Regions from separate parts of the Rhizobium sp. L9 genome, predicted to be linked through region 1. Evidence: predicted binding sites of a transcription regulator. Region 1 holds the regulator's gene; the other holds the start of a gene.
The links. The regulator PhoB, encoded in region 1, activates phosphate uptake and scavenging genes when phosphate is short. The targets are predictions, from matches to a motif close to TGTCATNNANCTGTCAT.

Region 1 (3,592 bases):
GATCAGGATTGCGGCCGTCGCATCGGTAATGGCGGCGCGGACGGCCTCGATGTCGCCGAACGGCACCTGATCGAAACCCGGAGCCTTGGGGCCGAAACCTTCGAGATATTTCTCCTGACCGCCGGCGGCAATCGTCGCGAGCGTGCGCCCATGGAAGGCGCCCTCGAAGGTGATGATATGGTACCGCTCGGGATGGCCCTTGGAAAACTGGTAGCGGCGCGCGGTCTTGATGGCGCATTCGAGCGCCTCGGCCCCCGAATTGGTGAAGAACACCTTATCGGCGAAGGTAGCGTCCGTCAGGCGCTTGGCGAGGCGCTCCTGGCCGGGGATCTCATAGATGTTGGAGAGGTGCCAGACCTTGTCGGCCTGCTCCTTCAGCGCCGCAACCACATGCGGGTTGCCATGGCCGACGGAGGTGACGGCGACACCGGCGCCGAAATCGAGATAACGCTCGCCGCTCTCGGTGATCAGCCATACGCCCTCGCCTCGCTCGAACCGCAGCGGGGCGCGAGAATAGGTGTCATAAAGCGGCGCGGCTTCAGCCATGGCGCGGGTCTCCCGTTCAATGTTGTCTTGCACGGACTCCGGCTAACACCAGGTCCAAAAAATCAAAAATGCCGCCTTTCGGCGGCGAGCGGTACTATTTCCTTTTCGCGCTGCAATGTCAACAAAACTGGCGCCTTAGCCTATGCAGCAGGCTTGTGCAGCGGCAACTTTCGGCCTTCAACAGGCATTATTGCAGAAATGCCACGCAGAGGCAGCAAGTTGGGGAAAACTTGAAATTCGATTCATCCGGATTCCCGCGACTCTTGTCACGGAGTCAGCCTCACACTAGGTTAAAGTTCAATTACTAGACTGCATGCGGCGGAACTAGTCACCAAAATTGATCAAGCGTTTCTTGTTTCGGAGGCTTCCGGGACAACGGTGAGGGATTCTGCCATCACCAACGCAAAAGGTGGAGACAGGGCATGAACTGGACAGACGAGCGGGTCGAGAAACTCAAGAAGCTTTGGGCCGAAGGACTGAGCGCCAGCCAGATTGCTGCGCAGCTTGGCGGCGTCAGCCGAAACGCCGTTATCGGCAAGGTGCACAGGCTCAGCCTTCCCGGCCGCGCCAAGGCCGGCGGCACGGCCACCGCGGCGCGCACGCCGAAGCGCCAGACATCCGCGCCGCGCGCGCCGAATTACGCCTCCCGGATCACCACCCGCACCGTGACCCGTCAACAGGGCGCAACGATGCTGAAGGAAGAGATCGAAGTCGATGCCGTCGAGGAAATGGAATATGTGCCGGCCGGCAATGTGGTCGTGCCGATTTCTCGCCGCCTCGGCCTGACGGAGCTCACCGAACGCACCTGCAAATGGCCGGTCGGCGACCCGCTCAAGGAAGATTTCCATTTCTGCGGCTGCGAGTCCCCGGACAATTCGCCCTATTGCAGCTATCATCAGAAGCTTGCCTATCAGCCGATCAACGAAAGGCGCCGGGCGGCAGCACGGGTCAGCTGAGCGGACAGGTATTGCTGAGAACGGGAAACGGGCCGAGTGGCCCGTTTTTTATTCGATTGGGGAAGTGACCTTTGCGTTTAGCAACCAAGCCAACCCCACACTCCGTCATCCCGGGGCTTGGAGGAGAAGTGGTGCCTGGACAGATAGGCCACGCCAGTGCGATGAAGCTGGTTCTGCAGCGGCGATGGCGCGACCGCTCTGCAGCGGCGATGGATCGGCGGCAAAAACGGGTGCTACAGGTTGCACCACCGGCGCGTTTGGCGAGAGCGCCAACCACGCGCTCCGTCATCCCAGGGCTTGACCCTGGGATCCACGGCCAAGCACTCGGCTTTCATAATTTCCCTGCAGTTGGATGCATCCCTGTTCCCGCAGCGCCGGCCGCATGGATCCCAGGGTCAAGCCCTGGGATGACGGAGGCGAGGTGATGCCGGGACAAGTCGGCTCTGCAGGCGCGGTGGAAAGGTGGTGCCGAGATGCATAAGCCTCGCCGGCGCAATGACGCTGGCGACGAAGCGGCTGCGATCGACGACGGCAGGGGAGCCTCACAAGCCGTACTGCCGTGCGTTTGGCGGGAACGCCCACCCCACACACTCTCTCAGCCTTAGGCTTCCATCGAATAGCCGGCGCCACGGACGGTGCGGATGACGTCCTGCATGTTGGAGAAGTTCAGCGCCTTGCGCAGGCGGCCGACATGGACGTCGACGGTTCGTTCGTCGACATAGATGTCGTGACCCCAGACGCCGTCGAGCAGCTGCGAGCGGGAAAAGACCCGGCCCGGCGACGACATCAGGAATTCCAGCAGGCGGAATTCGGTCGGGCCGAGGCGGACTTCGCGGCTCTTGCGGTGGACGCGATGGGTTTCGCGGTCGAGCTCGATATCGCCGCATTTCAGCACCGAGGACAGCACCTCAGGTCGGGCACGGCGCAGCATCGCCTTGACGCGGGCGACGAGTTCGGGGGTCGAGAAGGGCTTGACGACATAATCGTCGGCGCCGGTGGACAGTCCGCGCACACGCTCGCTCTCCTCGCCGCGCGCCGTCAGCATGATGATCGGCAGTCGCTCGGTTTCCGGCCGCATGCGCAGGCGCCGGCAGAGTTCGATGCCGGAGACGCCGGGCAGCATCCAGTCGAGGATGAGCAGGTCGGGCGTGCGCTCCTGAAGCCTGATTTCGGCCTCGTCGCCGCGCAGGATGGTATCGACCTCGAAGCCTTCGGCTTCGAGATTATAGCGAAGGAGCACGCTGAGCGCTTCCTCGTCTTCAACAACTGCGACTCTCGGGATCATGCGTGTCCGTCTCCTCGCGCACAAGCCTTAAACTGGGGGTCTAAGCAGGCGTCCTGCGCAAATTCAGAAATTGGCTGCGACCTCTTTGCGCGCCCCGAACGGGGGCGCACGCAATCTTGGAAGGATTATTCCGTCGCGGCGCCGACGGTGTTGGCGCTGTCATCCTTCGGGCGATCGCCTTCCGGCTGGGCGCCTGTTGCCATGTAGTAGATCGTCTCGGCGATGTTGGTGGCATGGTCGCCGATGCGCTCGATGTTCTTGGCGCAGAAGAGCAGATGCGTGCAGCTCGTGATGTTGCGCGGATCTTCCATCATGTAGGTCAAGAGCTCGCGGAACAGCGAGGTGTACATGGCGTCGATCTCGTTGTCGCGTTCGCGGATGGCGGTCGCCTTGTCGGCAGCGCGTGTCGTATAGACGTCGAGCACTTCCTTGAGCTGGACAAGCGCCAGCTCGGAGAGATGCTCGAGACCGCGGGCGAGCTTGCGGGGCACGCCGGTGCTCTGCACGGCGATGACGCGCTTGGCGGTGTTCTTGCCAAGGTCGCCGACGCGTTCGAGATCGGCGGCGATGCGGATCGAACCCATGATTTCGCGCAGGTCCGCCGCCATCGGCTGACGGCGGGCGATGGTGACGATCGCCTTGTCGCCGATTTCGCGCTCGGTGTGATCGAGGATCACGTCGTCTGAGATGACCTTCTGCGCCAGCGCGGTATCGCCGTTGACCAGCGCCCGGACGGATTCGGCGACCATCTGTTCGGCCAGGCCGCCCATTTCGGAAATCCGCCTGGAAAGGAACTTCAGATCAT
Region 2 (3,592 bases), on a different contig from region 1:
CGAAGCCAAGTTCGCCGATGGCAAAATCCCGCTGGCCGTGCCAACGCTCCGGCAGGCCGTTGCCGGCGAGAAAGACATGGCCGCATTCCAGACGGCCATCGGTCTGGCAATAAAAATGATCGCCAAAGGCGGTGGAATAGGGCATATCGCCGTCGCGCCATTCGAGCGGCTGCGGCGCGCCCGCGCCAATCTCATCGGGGTTCACGTCTCTCATGGAAAAAGCCGATAGTCCTCAGCCGACGTCCGGTCAATCTTCTTGCGACTTGCTGATCGTCGGCGGCGGCATCATGGGTCTCTGGGCGGCCATTCATGCCGAACGCCGCGGTATCAGCACCGTCCTCGCCGACGCCGGCAGACTGGGCGGAGGCGCGAGCGGCGGACTGCTCGGCGCGCTGATGCCGCATATGCCGGACCGGTGGTCGGAGAAAAAGCAATTCCAGTTCGATGCGCTGGTCTCGCTCGAAACCGAAATTGCGGCGCTTGAAGCAGAAACCGGGCTGTCGGCCGGCTACAACAGGTCGGGGCGGCTGATCCCGTTGCCGAAACCGCATCTCAACCGCATCGCCCGCGGCCATTCCGAAGATTCCGAGCGCCATTGGCGGACCGGCGAACGCCGCTTCCACTGGCATGTCATCGACAGGCCGCCGGTCGATGGTTGGCCTGACGCATCTGCCGGCGAAAGTGGCTTCGTGCACGATACGCTCGCCGCCCGTGTTGCGCCCCGCTCCTTGATCTCAGCGCTCATCGCATTGCTGCGGCGGGCAAAACATGTGCGCATCATGGAAAATGCTGTTGTCGCTGATCTCAATCCCGATCGCGGGACGGCCGAGATCGGCGGCGAAATCATCACGTTCGGCCGCTGCATCCTGGCCGCCGGCCATCAGTCCTTTCCCGCGCTGCAGCGGCTGACGCCGGGCTTGAAGCAGCCGCTCGGCCAGTCGGTGAAAGGGCAGGCGGCTCTATTGAAAGCAGATGTCGACCCGGCGTTGCCGACGATCTTCCTCGATGGACTCTATGTCGTCGCGCATGAGGGGGGGCATGCGGCGGTCGGCAGCACCAGCGAGAACCGTTTCGACGACCCCCTCTCGACCGATGCACAGCTCGACGCGTTGATCGAGGCGGCGCGGGCGATCGTGCCGGCGCTCCGCAGCGCCCCTGTCATCGAACGTTGGGCGGGGCTTCGCCCGAAAGCCATCGACCGCGATCCAATGATCGGCCGCCATCCCATCCATCCCCGACTAATCGCACTGACCGGCGGTTTCAAGGTGAGCTTCGGGCTGGCCCATCGGCTGGCGGAGGCTGCGGTTTGTATGGCAGGCGACACAGATTGCGAATTTTCGCTGCCGGAAAGCTTCGCGATATCAAGCCATATCGCTGTCGCTTCACGTTAAACGTGAATTAGATACAGCTGCGTTTCGTTATTCTGTCATGCAAATCACCTATCTGCTTGCGCATCGGCAGCGCCGGATTTCCCCGGCGCTCACTTCCTTCATGGAGGAAATTGCATGCGCTATGCCATTTGCTTTACGCCTCCGGCGAGCGACCCCTTGTCGCTCGTGGCCGCTAATTGGCTTGGCCGAAACGTGTTTTCAGGCGATATGGTGGAGCCTCCGGCCGTCCGCGGCCTCGGCATTCATGAGATCGCCTTTTATACTGCGGTGCCGCGGCGCTATGGTTTTCACGGCGTTCTGAAAGCGCCTTTTCACCTCTCCGCCGAGACGTCCGAATCGCAACTCCTGCGCGACCTCATGCGTTTTGCCGGAACATATGCTCCCTTCCAGATCCCAGGTCTCGAAATCGCCCGGCTCGGCAATTTCTACAGCCTGGTGCCGAGCGCCCCCTGTGAGCGGATCCAGTATCTGGCTTCGGCGATCGTTCAGGAGTTCGATCGTTTCCGGGCGCCGCTGAGTGAAGCCGATATCGAACGCAGCGATCCAGACGGGTTGTCGGCGGCGCAATTCGCCAATCTGCATCGTTGGGGCAATCCCTATGTGATGGAGGAGTTCCGCTTCCATATGCCGGTGACAGGCCCCATCAACACGATCGACATGCCCCGCATCGAGCCAGTGCTGGGAACGATCTTCGAGTCCGTCTTGAGGGAGCCGGTGATCGTTTCGAATGTGGCTTTGATGATCGAGGAGGGCACTGGCGGTCCCTTCCGCGTTCACTCGCTCCACCCGATGGGCAAGGTCAGCGCGCGCAGGATCGCCTGAGCAGATGTCGATCTAAGTCGTTGTGTTGAAAAGAGAAATTCTCCTATGCAGTTTCCGTCTCGACATTCCGGCTGCGGATGATACCGTTCCTTCGTCTTTTCAGAAGGTGATTTGATGGTATCCGAGACCTACCCGCGCAATCTCGTCGGCTACGGGCGTCAGACGCCCGATCCGAAGTGGCCGGGCGACGCCCGCGTCGCCGTGCAGTTCGTCATCAATTACGAGGAGGGCGGCGAAAGCTGCATCCTCGAAGGCGATCCGGCTTCCGAAAACCTGCTGTCGGAGATTGTCGGTGCGGCGGCCTGGCCGGGGCAGCGCAATCTCAACATGGAATCGATCTACGAGTATGGTTCGCGCGCCGGGTTCTGGCGGCTCTGGCGGATGTTCACGGGTCTCAAGGTGCAGGCGACCGTCTATGGCGTGACGCTGGCGATGGCGCGCAACCCCGAAGCCGTCGCGGCCATGAAGGAGGCCGGTTGGGAGATCGCCAGCCACGGTTATCGCTGGCTGGAATACAAGGATTTCCCCGAGGATCTCGAGCGCAAGCATATCCTCGAAGCCGTGCGCCTGCACACCGAACTCACCGGCGAGCGGCCTTTCGGGATGTATCAAGGAAAGCCTTCCGACAACACGCTGCGACTGGTGCAGGAAGAGGGCGGTTTCCTCTATTCCTCCGATTCCTATGCCGACGACCTGCCTTACTGGGTGAAGGGCGTCGACGGGAAACCCTTCCTGATCATCCCCTATACGCTCGAAACCAATGACATGCGTTTTGCCACACCGCAGGGTTTCAATGCCGGCGACCAGTTCTTCACCTATCTCAAGGACGCTTTCGACACGCTTTACGAGGAAGGCAAGGACGGCAGCCCGAAGATGATGTCGGTCGGCCTGCATTGCCGCCTCGTCGGGCGTCCGGGCCGGGCAGCCTCTCTGAAGCGCTTCATCGAATATGTGTTGAAGCATGACAAGGTCTGGATTCCGCGCCGCATCGAGATCGCCGAGCACTGGCACAAGAATCATCAGCCGGATGCGCTCTGATGTTGTCGCGCGAGGATTTCGTTTCCCGCTTCGGCGGCGTCTTCGAGCATTCGCCTTTCATCGCCGAACGCGCCTATGACGCCGGGGGTCTGAGGGAGCCTTTGACGACATCAGGCGTGCATGCGGCTCTTGCCGCCGTCTTCCGTGCAGCAAGCCGGGAGGAGCGTCTCGGCGTGCTGCGTGCCCATCCCGATCTTGCCGGGCGTCTGGCGATAGCGGGCGAACTCACGGAGGACAGCCGCAAGGAGCAGGCCGGCGCCGGTCTCGATCGGCTGAGCCCGGCCGAACATGCCCGCTTCACCGAACTTAATGCAGCCTATGTCGAAAAATTCGGCTTTCCC

Region 2: the regulator PhoB is predicted to act here: its motif matches at 1,414-1,430, upstream of CO660_RS01260 (DUF1045 domain-containing protein).

The regions. Positions count from the first base shown of each region.
Region 1 covers NZ_NWSZ01000052.1:7,820-11,411, forward strand. Annotated here, with positions in the region: gene CO660_RS31400 (aspartate aminotransferase family protein) at 1-546, opposite strand, end outside; gene CO660_RS31405 (GcrA family cell cycle regulator) at 969-1,502, shown strand; gene phoB (phosphate regulon transcriptional regulator PhoB) at 2,104-2,787, opposite strand; gene phoU (phosphate signaling complex protein PhoU) at 2,913-3,592, opposite strand, start outside.
Region 2 covers NZ_NWSZ01000002.1:148,285-151,876, reverse strand. Annotated here, with positions in the region: gene mnmD (tRNA (5-methylaminomethyl-2-thiouridine)(34)-methyltransferase MnmD) at 1-214, opposite strand, end outside; gene CO660_RS01265 (FAD-binding oxidoreductase) at 213-1,391, shown strand; gene CO660_RS01260 (DUF1045 domain-containing protein) at 1,506-2,213, shown strand; gene puuE (allantoinase PuuE) at 2,328-3,251, shown strand; gene uraD (2-oxo-4-hydroxy-4-carboxy-5-ureidoimidazoline decarboxylase) at 3,251-3,592, shown strand, end outside.